3 regions of the Desemzia sp. FAM 23988 genome follow, and region 3 is predicted to be linked to each of the others. Evidence: predicted binding sites of a transcription regulator. Region 3 holds the regulator's gene; each other region holds the start of a gene.
The links. The regulator HrcA, encoded in region 3, represses chaperone genes, less so after heat shock. The targets are predictions, from matches to a motif close to TTAGCACTCNNNNNNNNNGAGTGCTAA.
Positions count from the first base shown of each region.

Region 1 (4,594 bases), on a different contig from region 3:
CAGGAGTGAATTCATATAATGCGATTATCACATGTAGTGTAGCAGCTCAAGGTGGAGCAACATTAGCGGTAGGAATGAAAACAAAATCCAAAAAATTAAAAGCTTTAGCTTTCCCTTCTACTTTATCAGCGTTCTTAGGAATTACTGAGCCCGCTATTTTCGGGGTGAATTTGCGCTATGTGAAACCTTTCTTGTTTGGTTTAGTCGGTGGTGGAGTTGGCGGGATGTTAGCTGACTTATTGAATTTAGAAGGAACAGGGATGTCGGTTACGGTTATTCCTGGAGCATTGTTGTATTTAAACGAACAATTTATCTGGTACCTTATAGTTAACGCAGTTGCAATTGCTGTAGCTTTCGCTTTAACGTATCTGTTCGGATTTTCAGATAAAGAAGTTGCAAAGGACTAAGCAATGAAAGGAAGAAATGATTTGTCGAGTAAGTCAGAAACAGAAAAATATTCATTGAAGTACCATATTGTTCCACCAAAAGGGTTATTGAATGATCCGAATGGACTGATTCAATACAAGGGAATTTACCATGTGTTTTTCCAGTGGAATCAACACGATACCGTTCACAAAAACAAAAGCTGGGGACATGTCACTTCAAAAGATTTGATTCATTGGGATTACCATGAGGCTGCTTTGGTGCCGGATGAGTGGTATGACAAAGACGGCGTATATTCTGGCAGTGCAGTCTCCTTTGATGACAAATTGTATCTGTTTTATACTGGAAATGTAAGAGGAGCTGAAGGGAAGCGAGAAAGCTACCAGTGTTTAGCTGTGTCGGAAGACGGGTTCACATTTGAGAAAAAAAGGCCATTGTTCAATCATCCAAGAGGTTACACAGGTCATGTAAGAGATCCGAAAGTATGGCAAGACGGCGTTGGGACGTGGTGGATGGTGTTAGGAGCACAAAAAGAGGATCTATCAGGAGACACTATTCTTTATCAATCCACTAATTTGCTGGATTGGGAATTCAAGGGATCATTTGTGGAAGAAAAACTTTCTCTGGGATACATGTGGGAATGTCCAGATGTATTGCGTTTCACAGAAAAGGATGTCTTTATTTTCTCTCCACAAGGCTTGGAAACGAAAGGAAAAGAGTTCCAAAATATTTATCAAACGGGTTATTTAACCGGAAAGCTGACTTCCAATGGAACTTTTGCGCCAGATAAGAAGGCGTTTAAAGAATTGGATAGAGGCTTTGAATTTTACGCTCCTCAAAGTTTTACGGATGTTTCAGGCAGGGTAATCTCATTTGGTTGGGCCGGAGTGATGTACCCGGAAGTCGAAGCAGCGGTCCCAACACGAAAAGATGGCTGGCTGCACGCGTTATCTGTCCCAAGGGAAGTCACTTATGTGGATGGTGCGCTTAAACAACAACCTGTAATAGAGTTGGAACAATTGAGACAGCCAAACCCAACAGTGATAAATGATGCTGCACAGCAAACGATTGAATTGCCTTCATTACAAAACGAGTTGCTGATCGATTGGGAAAATACCCCTAAAGACTTCTGCCTTCACATTCGTAAGGGTGTAACGATGCAGTACCATCATGGGAATAACCGATTTGTAGTCAGTCGCACTAATTGGCTCACGAAAGAACGAGAAGAGCGAGAAGTAAAAATAGAAAAAGGATTAAAAAATATCCGTTTGTTGTTAGAAAGTTCTTTAATAGAGTTGTTTATTAATGACGGGGAAGAAGTATTTACCTTACGTTATTTCATAGAAGAAGAAAGCCGTCAATTAGTGATATCAACAGGTGATGAGATAGAAAATAGGACTATTTCATTGTATGAATTAAGCGTTTAGCAAAATAGACTGAGATAAGCACAATTTGCTTATCTCAGTCTGTTTTCTACATTTCTCTTATAGATCTAAGGTTTCGTTGGCATTTTCTCCCGGTTTCACCGAGTCTTTATTTCCAACAACTTTTTTAAAGAAGTTGGCAACAGATTTGGTAGTATCGCCTGTATCCCAATACTCTGCATGATTAGCTTCCACTTTGATCAAAACCAAAATAGGATCATCGTAACTGACATCGAACATTTTCTCATAGACTTTATTCCAAAATTCTTTTTTGCGCTCGATATCTTCTACAAAGGAAGCCGTTCCGCTGATAGAAGCATAAGAATCGCCAACAACGGTAACGTTTACATTTGGATTTGCAGAAATTTCTTGGTATTTTGTAGTATCTCTGCGCGTGATGAACCACAAGTCACCGTCAAATTCTAGTTCTTGAGTTTGCATCGGGCGAGAGACGATATTTCCTTCTGCAGAAACAGTTGTAAGCATGACTATCTCCGTATCTTTTAAAATACCTCTTAATACGGATAAAGCTTTTTCGTTTTGTAAAGAATTGTTTTCCGACATCTATTTCACCTCACTAGTTTAATACAGTTAGTATAACAGAGGGATTATCGATCTTAAAATAATACGTTTGCTGCTTATAAAAAAAATAGCACTCTGTTGACCGAAGTGCTAAAAAAGGTTATAATATTGTTGTAGCAAGAAAGAGACTTGCTGCAAGAATCAGTACAATAAAAGAAAGAAGGATGCTTTATGAATAGTTTATTTCCATTTAGACGTGATTTCATGAATGTAGACAGAAACTTTTTCGGAGATTCTTTTGATCACCTGTTTTCTAATACAGCCAACTTTGATGTAGATATTAAAGAATCTGATACAGGATATATCTTAGAAGCGGATATGCCAGGATTGGCAAAAGAAGACATCCAATTAGATTACCACAATAATGTATTGTCCATTAATGCTCACCAAGAAGAAGGCAAAGACGAGACGGATGAGAAAGGGAACTACATTCATAGAGAACGTTCGGTTCGTTCTTACAGTCGTCAGTTTATTTTAAAAGACGTTGAAGAAAATGCAATTACGGCTAAATTTGATAACGGCGTACTGACTGTTCATTTGCCTAAAAAAGAAGTTATGGACTCACCCAAAAATAGAATTGAAATACAATAAAAACAGAAGAAAAGGACTGTCATTAATTGGCAGTCCTTTCTGCTGTTTTTATTTATCTTGGTAAACAGAAGGTTCTTCAGCTTCATCCAAATCTTCGACGACTTCTGTATCCACAAGTGGTTTGACGATTTCTTTGTTTTTGCGTTCCTTTTTGTGGAAGTGTAAAACTTCCAATAAGGGAACTAAAATGGCTGCGATAAATCCACCAGAGAAACCATTGTTGTACAAGTTCATACCAGCATGCAAATAAGTGATGTTTGCAGCCATGGCCATGTGCAGACCACCTGCTATAAAACCTGCAACAGCCCCATAGTGCCCACTTATAGGAGCCAATGTAGTTCCAAAAAGAGCGGTCAATAGAAAAGTAGTAGAAGATAGTTCAACAGAAGTAAATAAACTGATCACAACAATCCCAACTAAAATAGGCAAGACATTTTTGATGTGTTTTCCAAAAGCTCCAAATCCGACAACGGTAAAAATACCACCAAGTACAGGTCCATTCAATTCTCCTCCAACCAGAAGAGAAAGAGTAGTAGTAATCAGCCCTAGTAAAGACATATTGATAAGAGTCAATCCAAAACCATGCTTTTCTAAAAAATCTCCCCCACCAATGCCATCCTCATCTAAGAAGTCATTGTATCCATGAAAATTCCCACCGTTAAAATACAGTCCGACAGCAAACATAAAGGAAAATAGAGTGTACATAAAAATAGAAAAAGCTACATTATTTCCGCTGGAAAGCAGATTCACTACATCGACTTCAAAACCATAAGCTCTCAACATAGCGATAAAGGCCATACCAATAATTCCGGCGGTAAATCCGATGTTGTATAGGCTGAACCCTTTATGGAAGCTGGCAAAATGACGAGACAACGGAGGAAGCACGAAGCCGACAATTATCCCTGAGAGAGACCCTAATAAGATACCTAATGGAAGAGGCAAGCCAACATTAAAAGAAACCTCACTTACTAAAGGGGCCAGTGCTGTCCCGAATAAAGCAGATAATAAATAATTTTTAAATGGAGTACGAGTAGCTTTTGCATAAAGCAGTACGCCTAAAATGATGGGGATAGAATTATACAAGTTTTTTCCGAATAAGGAGAATCCTACGACTGTAAAAACAGCGGCAAGTAACGGACCGGAGAGGGTTACTTTATTTTTTCGAATAATCAACAGGCTTTTCAAAGTCATTAGTGAAGCATTCACTAACGCAGCTCCTGGATTAGCCAATGCAAAATAATCCGTTATTAAGTTAGCGGGAGAAAATAAAATTTTTATACTGCCATTCCAAATTTCACTTGGTGTGTTTAACAAAAAAGCAAAACTAAATAAGGAAGCAGCAAAAATGAAGATAAAGAGATATTTTTGACGTTCAGTTACCAAAGTCTGTTCTTGATTTTGTTTAGGATAAAGAATATTTTTCATCTAGTTCAACACACTTTCATAGAGGATTTTCTAGATAGAATGGAATTTTTCTTTGTTTATCATCCAAGTGGTCTAGTAAAGTAGGCACTTGCTTTTTTAAAATAATAACATGATTCGTTTTCAACAGCAATAAAAAAATACCGAGAAAAAGTGCCGGTTTTATTGAAACATCAATGAAAACAGACAAT
Region 1 is NZ_JBGQQS010000003.1:55,693-60,286, forward strand. It holds partial or broken gene ACEN4L_RS02825 (sucrose-specific PTS transporter subunit IIBC) at 1-392, shown strand, start outside; gene ACEN4L_RS02830 (glycoside hydrolase family 32 protein) at 429-1,811, shown strand; gene ACEN4L_RS02835 (pyridoxamine 5'-phosphate oxidase family protein) at 1,869-2,372, opposite strand; gene ACEN4L_RS02840 (Hsp20/alpha crystallin family protein) at 2,562-2,981, shown strand; gene ACEN4L_RS02845 (DUF1576 domain-containing protein) at 3,030-4,406, opposite strand.
Region 1: the regulator HrcA is predicted to act here: its motif matches at 2,458-2,484, upstream of ACEN4L_RS02840 (Hsp20/alpha crystallin family protein).

Region 2 (4,594 bases), on a different contig from region 3:
TACAAAATCTTCTAACTTGGTAATTTCTTTTTGCTGTTTCTCAAATTCTTTCCATTCTTTTTCAAGTTGTGCAGCTTTCAAGTCTAAATATTTACTATAATTTCCTTTATAATGGTGCATTTTTTGACGGCTTAAGTCATAGACTTCATTAACTACTTTATCTAAGAAATAACGGTCATGAGAAACGATCAGCAACGCACCAGTATAAGTTTGCAAGTAGTTCTCTAACCAGTTTAATGTTTCGATATCCAAATGGTTGGTAGGCTCATCTAAAATCAATAAGTCTTTTTTTTGCAACAATAATTTCGCTAAAGCTAAACGCGTTTTTTGGCCACCTGAGAGTTGATTGATGGATTTAGCATAATCCTCTTCAAAAAAGCGGAAACCATGTAAAACAGAGCGGATCTCTGCTTCATAACCATAACCATTTTGCTCTCGAAAATCGTGCTGCATTTGATCATACTGTTTTAAGGTTTCATGATAGAGTTCCTCATCGGCTAATAAAGAAGGATCCCCTAACATTTCTTCGGTATGACGCATTTTCTTTTCTAATTGGATCACATGTTGGAAAACTTCCAACATTTCATCCCAAATGGATTGAGTAGAGTCAAGGCCAGTATTTTGTGCTAAGTAGCCGATAGTCACTTGTTTTCCTTTTGAAATTTGTCCAGCATCCGGAGGTTCAATATCTGCGATGATTTTTAACAGAGTTGATTTGCCGGCACCGTTTCGTCCCACAAGGGCAATACGTGAATTTTCTTGTACTTCTAAATAAATATTCTCAAACAATACATCTGCACCAAAATAACGTGCAACGTGTTGAGCTTGTAATAGAATCATTTTGTTGTCCTCATTTCTTATCTCTGCTCTTTCACTTAGTTTAGCATATTCTGTCTTTAAGTGGGAGAGTGTCTGGAAGGCTGGACTAACAAAAAGAAAGCCGGTTCACAATGTTCTTTGTGAATTTTGTATGGATAAGAAAATAAGCGAAAAAAAATATTGAAATGACCGTTTAAAAAAGCTGGTAATTTAATAAGAAGATGTTATAATCTTATTATGTGAAACTCGACAATTTGTGAAACAAATAATTTGTTAACGAATATTGTGAATTTTGAATAAAAGAAAGTGAGTGAAGTGAACGATGGGTTCAACGAATACAATACCCAAAGCGACGGCAAAGAGATTACCGATTTATTATAGATATTTACGGTATTTGCATGAAGATGGAAAAGAACGTGTGTCATCAACTGAATTAAGTGAAGCTGTGAAAGTAGATAGCGCTACGATTCGACGCGATTTTTCATATTTCGGAGCTCTAGGAAAAAGAGGTTATGGATACGATGTTGAAACGCTGATGCATTTTTTCAGTAAAACATTGAAACAAGACCGACTAACGAACGTGGCATTAATTGGTGTGGGTAACTTAGGACATGCTTTATTAAATTACAATTTCCATCAAGGGAACAACATGCGCATCAGTGCTGCCTTTGATATCAACAAGGATATTGTAGGAACGATTCAATCTGGAGTACCGGTTTATCCAATGGAAGACATGGTACAACAGTTGAAAATGCAACAAATCGATGTAGTTATGCTGACTGTACCTACTTCAGCAGCTCAAGATGCTGCAAATAATCTCGTTGAAGCTGGCGTTAAAGGAATACTGAACTTTACACCGATTCGTATTTCCGTACCAGAAGAAGTTCGAGTACAAAACGTGGATTTAGCGAATGAATTGCAGACTCTTATCTATTTTATCGATCACTATAAAGCAGACTCAGACAGTGATGATACTTTATTGCTATTAGATTAAAAAAAGCAACAAACCTATTTACGGTTTGTTGCCTTTTTTTAGTTTGAGATAGATTTGTAAAATCTTCGTAGCTCTTACCACATCTCGTGTGGCAAACAATACAAAAATGATAGAGAAGAATCCCCAACCAAATTCACCAACGTAGTCAATTGCAAACCAGATAAAAATAGCTGCAAGAACATAATTGAAAACAATTTGAATAATAAAATCTCTTTTTTTCATGAACGTTAAAAGTTCCTTTCTACTATAAACACTATTAGTATAGCCATAAGTTAGCTACTGTAACGGTAGCATTCATTAAAGCGTGAGCAATAATTGGAGCAGCAATCGATTTTGTTTTCCAGTACAAATAGCAGAAAACAAACCCCATAATCGAATAAAGCAAGTAATGACCATCAAAGTGAATAAAGGCAAATATCAATGAACTGATCACAGCAGCACCGATTCCTCCAGTAATGTCATAAAGATAACCAAAGATAGCTTTCCTAAATACAAACTCTTCCATAATAGGACCAAAGATAGCTACTAGAATCAAGAAAATAGGGTATTTATTCACAGTGAAAACGAGCTCTGCAGTGTTTTGTGACCCTAAAGGTGTATTGAGCAAGAATGTTTCGATAAATACAGCTAAGTATTGACCAACAAAAGCTAAAAACATTCCTCCTACTCCCCAAAAAACAATCGATTTTTTAGAATTGCTGGGCGTTTTCTCTAGACTATTATCAAATGTAGACCGATGATTAACGATAAACATTAGGATAGCTCCAATCACGAAACCGGCGATAGTACCATAAATGCTGGCGTCTGCTACAGCTTTAGCTGGTACAAAAAACAACACTATCACTGGGAAAAATTGAGCTATAATATAGATGAGAATGATTTTTGCATATGGAGACTTAATTAAATTCTTCATGTGTTTAAAACCTTCTTTAAGTAATTATTTACAGTTGCACTAAAAAAGAACAAGACTATATAAAGTGAGCAATGCACCTTTGTAATGGTACTGCATTTGGACGTAAAACAGTTTTAAAAAAAGATGTTCAATAAACAGTATAACATAAGTCTCATACCACTAAAGCAATTTTTGCTTTCTTCTTGAAGTATTTCTTCCTTAAATAAAAGGGCACTCTTTTTCTTTTTCAAGAGTAAAAAATACTTGCAAAATTTTTACAGTTTGATATGATGAAGAAGTGATTTAGCACTCTTTTAGAGTGAGTGCTAACAAAGAAAAACTATAATTGGAGGGATTTACGTGTTAAGACCTTTAGGAGATCGTGTCATCATTAAAGTCACAAAAGAAGAAGAAACAACAGCAAGTGGTATCGTTTTGGCTGGTACAGCAAAAGAAAAACCACAAACTGGTGAAGTAGTTGCTGTTGGTGCTGGGCGTATACTCGATAACGGAACAAAAGCTGAGCTTTCAGTTGTCGTTGGAAATACAGTATTTTTCGAAAAATACGCTGGTTCTGAAGTGAAGTATGATGGTACTGAATATTTAGTGATCAAAGAGAGCGATATCATCGCAATCGTAGACTAAACGTAAATAAAGACATGTACACGAATAAAAATCAATCTGATGAGGTGAAAGAAAATGACTAAAGATATTAAATTTTCTGAAGACGCACGTGCTGCATTATTACGTGGAGTAGATAAATTAGCAGATACTGTTAAAGTAACACTTGGACCCAAAGGAAGAAATGTAGTTTTAGACAAATCTTACGGTTCGCCATTAATCACTAATGATGGAGTGACGATCGCAAAAGAAATCGAATTAGAAGACCGCTTTGAAAACATGGGAGCTCAATTAGTTTCTGAAGTAGCTTCAAGAACCAATGATACAGCTGGTGATGGTACAACTACTGCCACTGTTTTAACCCAAGCGATTGTTCGCGAAGGAATGAAAAACGTTACTGCAGGCGCAAACCCGGTAGGGATTCGAGCTGGAATTGAATTAGCCACTAAAGTAGCTGTTAAGGAATTATTAGCTGTTTCTCGTAAAGTGGAAACAAAAGAATCCATTTCACAAATCGCTTCTATCTCTTCAGGAGATCCAGAAATCGGTGCTTTATTAGCAGACGCTATGGAAAAAGTGGGCAACGATGGTGTTATCACGATCGAAGAATCTAAAGGAATCGAAACTGAACTAGATGTTGTAGAAGGTATGCAATTTGATCGTGGATACTTGTCACAATACATGGTTACAGATAACGATAAAATGGAAGCTAACTTAGAAAATCCATACATTTTGATTACCGATAAAAAAATCTCAAACATTCAAGATATTCTTCCATTATTGGAACAAATCTTGCAACAAGGTCGTCCGTTGTTGATTATTGCTGAAGATATTGATGGCGAAGCATTGCCTACATTAGTCTTGAACAAATTACGCGGTACCTTCAATGTTGCAGCTGTTAAAGCTCCTGGATTTGGGGATCGTCGTAAAGCGATGTTAGAAGACATTGCTATTTTAACTGGTGGTACTGTAATCACAGAAGACCTAGGTCTTGAATTGAAAGATACTACAGTAGAACAATTAGGACATGCAAGTAAAGTGGCTGTTACTAAAGATGCGACAACTATTGTAGAAGGCGCTGGTTCAACAGATACGATCAGCCAACGTGTAGCATTATTGAGAGCTCAAGCAGAAGAAACAACTTCTGAATTTGACAAAGAAAAATTACAAGAACGTATTGCAAAATTAGCTGGTGGAGTTGCCGTTATTCGTGTGGGTGCTGCAACAGAAACTGAATTAAGAGAACGTAAATTACGTATTGAAGATGC
Region 2 is NZ_JBGQQS010000003.1:42,174-46,767, forward strand. It holds gene ACEN4L_RS02760 (ABC-F family ATP-binding cassette domain-containing protein) at 1-840, opposite strand, end outside; gene ACEN4L_RS02765 (redox-sensing transcriptional repressor Rex) at 1,142-1,813, shown strand; gene ACEN4L_RS02770 (YdiK family protein) at 1,832-2,035, opposite strand; gene ACEN4L_RS02775 (CPBP family intramembrane glutamic endopeptidase) at 2,070-2,726, opposite strand; gene groES (co-chaperone GroES) at 3,066-3,350, shown strand; gene groL (chaperonin GroEL) at 3,405-4,594, shown strand, end outside.
Region 2: the regulator HrcA is predicted to act here: its motif matches at 3,009-3,035, upstream of groES (co-chaperone GroES).

Region 3 (4,594 bases):
CATTTCAATCAAGGTGCTTATTTGTCGTCATCTACTTCTTCAAAATCTGCATCTACAACATTGTCATCATTTGCTGCTTCAGTTGCTTCGCCTTCTGGGTTGGCAGCTTGTTGAGCAGCAGCAGCTTGTTCGTATAATTTAACGGTTAAAGCCTGAACGATTTCATTCAAAGCATCACGTTTCGTTTTCATCTCTTCAAGATTGTCAGCTTCAACAGCAGCTTTCAACTCGTCACGAGCATCTTCAGCTTTTTTCACTTCATCTGCATCAACTTTTCCTTCAAGATCACCTAATGTTTTGTCAACTTGGAACAATAATTGATCGATTTCGTTGCGCAATTCTACTTCTTCTTTACGAGTTTTATCTGCTTCAGCATTTGCTTCAGCGTCTTTTACCATACGTTCGATTTCTTCGTCTGTTAAACCTGAAGAAGATTTGATTGTAATGGTTTGTTCTTTGTTTGTACCTAAGTCTTTAGCACTTACGTTAACAATACCGTTTTTGTCGATATCAAATTTAACTTCGATTTGAGGAACACCACGTGGTGCAGCTGGAATATCAGTTAATTGGAAACGGCCTAAAGTTTTGTTGTCTGCAGCCATTGGACGTTCACCTTGCAATACATGTACATCAACAGCTGGTTGGTTGTCAGCAGCAGTTGAGAATACTTGCGCTTTGCTTGTTGGGATCGTTGTATTGCGATCGATCAATTTAGTGAACACGCCGCCCATTGTTTCGATACCTAATGATAATGGCGTAACATCTAATAATACGATGTCTTTAACATCACCAGAGATAACTCCACCTTGGATAGCAGCACCCATTGCTACTACTTCATCCGGGTTAACAGACTTGTTTGGTTCTTTACCAGATTCAGCACGTACAGCTTCGACAACAGCTGGGATACGAGTAGATCCACCAACTAAGATGACTTCATCGATATCTGATTTGCTTAATCCAGCATCTTTAAGAGCTTGTTGTACAGGTTTTTTAGTACGTTCTACAAGGTCATAAGTCAATTCGTCGAATTTAGCACGAGTCAAGTTCATTTCTAAGTGCAATGGACCAGCTTCTCCAGCAGTGATAAATGGCAAGCTGATTTGAGTTGAAGTAACACCTGATAAATCTTTTTTAGCTTTTTCAGCAGCATCTTTCAAACGTTGTACAGCCATTTTGTCTTTTGATAAGTCAATGCCGTTTTCTTTTTTAAATTCAGCTACTAAGTGAGCAATGATTTTATCATCAAAATCATCTCCACCTAATTCATTATCTCCAGAAGTAGACAATACATCGAAGACACCGTCACCTAATTCAAGGATAGATACGTCAAATGTACCACCACCAAGGTCAAATACTAATACTTTTTCTTCTTTGTCTGTTTTATCCAAACCGTAAGCTAATGCAGCTGCAGTTGGTTCGTTAACGATACGTTCTACTTCTAAACCAGCGATTTTACCAGCATCTTTAGTAGCTTGACGTTGTGCATCGTTAAAGTAAGCTGGTACAGTAACAACAGCTTTAGTAACTGCTTCGCCTAAATAAGATTCAGCGTATCCTTTGATGTATTGTAGAATATTTGCTGAGATTTCTTGAGGAGTGAATTTTTTACCATCTACTTCTACAGAGTAATCTTCACCCATGTGACGTTTGATAGATGCGATCGTATTTGGGTTGGTAATTGCTTGACGTTTAGCAACTTCCCCTACTTGGATTTCTCCGTTTTTAAAGGCTACAACTGAAGGAGTTGTACGATTTCCTTCTGGGTTAGGAATGATTTTTGCTTCTCCACCTTCTAATACTGCTACAGCAGAGTTTGTTGTACCTAAATCAATACCGATAATTTTTGCCATCTGTAATCCCTCATTCTTTAATTTTTTTAGTTTTTTAATCTATCTTCAAAAGCTTCCATTAATTTTGCGGCTTTTATTGAGCCACTACAACCATTGCTGGACGTAAAACACGTTCGTGTAAAGTATACCCTTTTTGATGAACAGTCACAACAGTACCAGCTTCTTGCCCTTCTTCAACGGCAACTGTTTGAACAGCTTGGTGATAATTCGGATCAAAGGCTTCATTCAATGGATCAACTACTTGAACTCCTTCACTTTCGAGAGCCGTTTTGAAACTAGCGTAAACCATTTCGATCCCTTTTTTAAAAGTTTCGTTTTCTTCAGAAGTTTCAATCGACAATGCACGTTCAAGGTTGTCCAATACATTGATCAATTCTTTCGCTAAAGATTGAGAACGGTATTTAGCATCCGTTTCTTTTTCTTTGCGATTTCTCTTTTGGATATTAGCCAATTCAGCTTGTAAACGAAGATAAGCATCTTCTTTTTCTTGCAAGGCTGTTTTTAATTCCGCTAATTCGTCTGTTGTATCCTCTGTATTGACTTCTTCCATAGATTCCTCTGATGTTGTTTCAGCATCTAACTCTTCATTCATTGAAGGGTCTACTGATTCATTTTCTTCTAAATGCGAATCTTTATCTTCCACAATACATAACTCCTTTTTTAGTAGTCATCCATAGAATGGTAATGATCCACTATTTTTTTTGATAATTCATTTCTAAAAACATCCATGAGCCCAATCATTTTGGAATAGGGCATGTTAGTCGGGCCTAATATAGCAATTGTCCCGGTACCTAATTCTTCTACATCATACGTTGCAGAAATCAAACTGAAGTTTTCTAGGATATCAATATTCAACTCATTGCCTATGCGAACTTGAATCTCGTCATTTTGATGACCAAGCAATGATGTCAGGTCATGATTTCCATCCATAAACGAATAAAGAGATTTGAATTGATTGACATTCAGGTTTTCCGAATAATCGAGTATATTCATCCTTCCGCCAATGTGGATGCGTTCTCTTGCGGTTTTTATGAACAGTTCATTGATCAATTCCATCATACCTTCAGCAGTATGCATATATTTATGGATCAATAGCGGCACATCATCTTGCAGTTTTTTAAATACTTCTACTAGAGAACGGCCGACTAATTGGTCATTAAATAAAGAAACGATTTTTTCTAAATTATTCAAATCAAACCCTTTTGGCACTGTGAAAATTTGGTCTTCCACATGACCCTTGTCGGTGACCAGTATGGCCATCACTTTTCGTTCATTCAATGGAACTAAACGGAACCCTGTCAACTTGCTTTCTTTGATTTCAGGTCCTAAGGAGATAGCTGTGTAACTAGTCAAATTAGATAATACTTCAGCTGATTTAACCACAATCTCGTCTAACTGAAAGAATGGATTATCGAAAGCTCTCTGTATTGTTTCCACTTCATCATGATTTACTTTTGCTGGTCTCAATAAATAATCGACGTAAAAACGATACCCTTTTTTAGAAGGAACTCTTCCCGATGAAGAATGCGTTTTTTGAAGAAAACCCATTTCTTCTAAACGAACCATTTCATTACGGATCGTTGCGGAACTCGCTACGATGTCAGTTTCTTCAAGCAGCGTTTTAGACCCTATCGGATGACCGTACTGCGTAAATAAAATCACGATAGCTCTGAGGATTGAAATTTGTCTTTCCGTTAACATATGCCTCACCTCTTTTTTTAGCACTTCAATTAAATGAGTGCTAACACAATTAATAATTTATCAAATAATAGCACTCTTGTCAATGGTTGCACCTAAAATTTCTGACTATTTTTGACTTTCTTATTGGTAAATCACCGAAAAAGAACCAGCCCTATGGGAATATTTTTTCAACTCTCAGTAAAACAAACTCAACTCCCAATATCCAGAACATGCGCTGCTGGTCATCGAGAGTTGATCTTAGTGACTTTTTTAATTTTTCGTTGTGTCCAACTGTTTAAAATAGTTTCGTACATCTATTTCATCTTGTGCTAACTGAGCGATTAAGGCTTCAACAGATGGGAATTTTTTTTCTTCCCGAATGTATTCATGCCATTCAACAGAAACTTTTTCCCCGTAGATGGCACTATTGAAATCAAATATATTGACTTCTACAGACAATTGGCGATTGGCTTCAAAGGTAATGTTGTATCCAATAGAAGCCATCCCTTCATGCCACGTCTTGCCGATTTTGATTCGAACAGCATATACACCTACTTTAGGCAGCCCTATACCAGAATCAGTATCAATATTAGCTGTAGGATAACCTAGTAATCTGCCCCGAGCATCTCCATGGATAACGATACCAGGTGTTTGGTAAATATAGCCAAGCATGTCATTCGCTTCTGCTATATCTCCGTCTACCAACGCTTTCCGGATTCGGGTAGAACTGATTTTTTCTCCATCTCCTGTTACCTTGCCTACCTCAACGACATCGAATTTTCCCTTAGCGTATCCAGGCAAGTGCTCCATAGAAGCGATCTCCTTTTTCCCGTAAGTGTAATCAAATCCAGCCACTACAGTGACTGCATGTAAGCCGATAATGTATTGGTCTACAAAATCTTGAGGCGTTAGAGCAGCGAAAGAGGAGGTGAAATCGACTTCATATAAATAATCCACGCCCAGTTCAGCCATAAATTCTTCTTTTCTTTCTGTAGTAGATAAATACGTGATCGCTTCTGGATTTATTTTTTTAAATACAATAGAAGGGTGTTGATTAAACGTCA
Region 3 is NZ_JBGQQS010000028.1:3,613-8,206, reverse strand. It holds gene dnaK (molecular chaperone DnaK) at 18-1,850, opposite strand; gene grpE (nucleotide exchange factor GrpE) at 1,924-2,493, opposite strand; gene hrcA (heat-inducible transcriptional repressor HrcA) at 2,511-3,551, opposite strand; gene ribF (riboflavin biosynthesis protein RibF) at 3,801-4,594, opposite strand, start outside.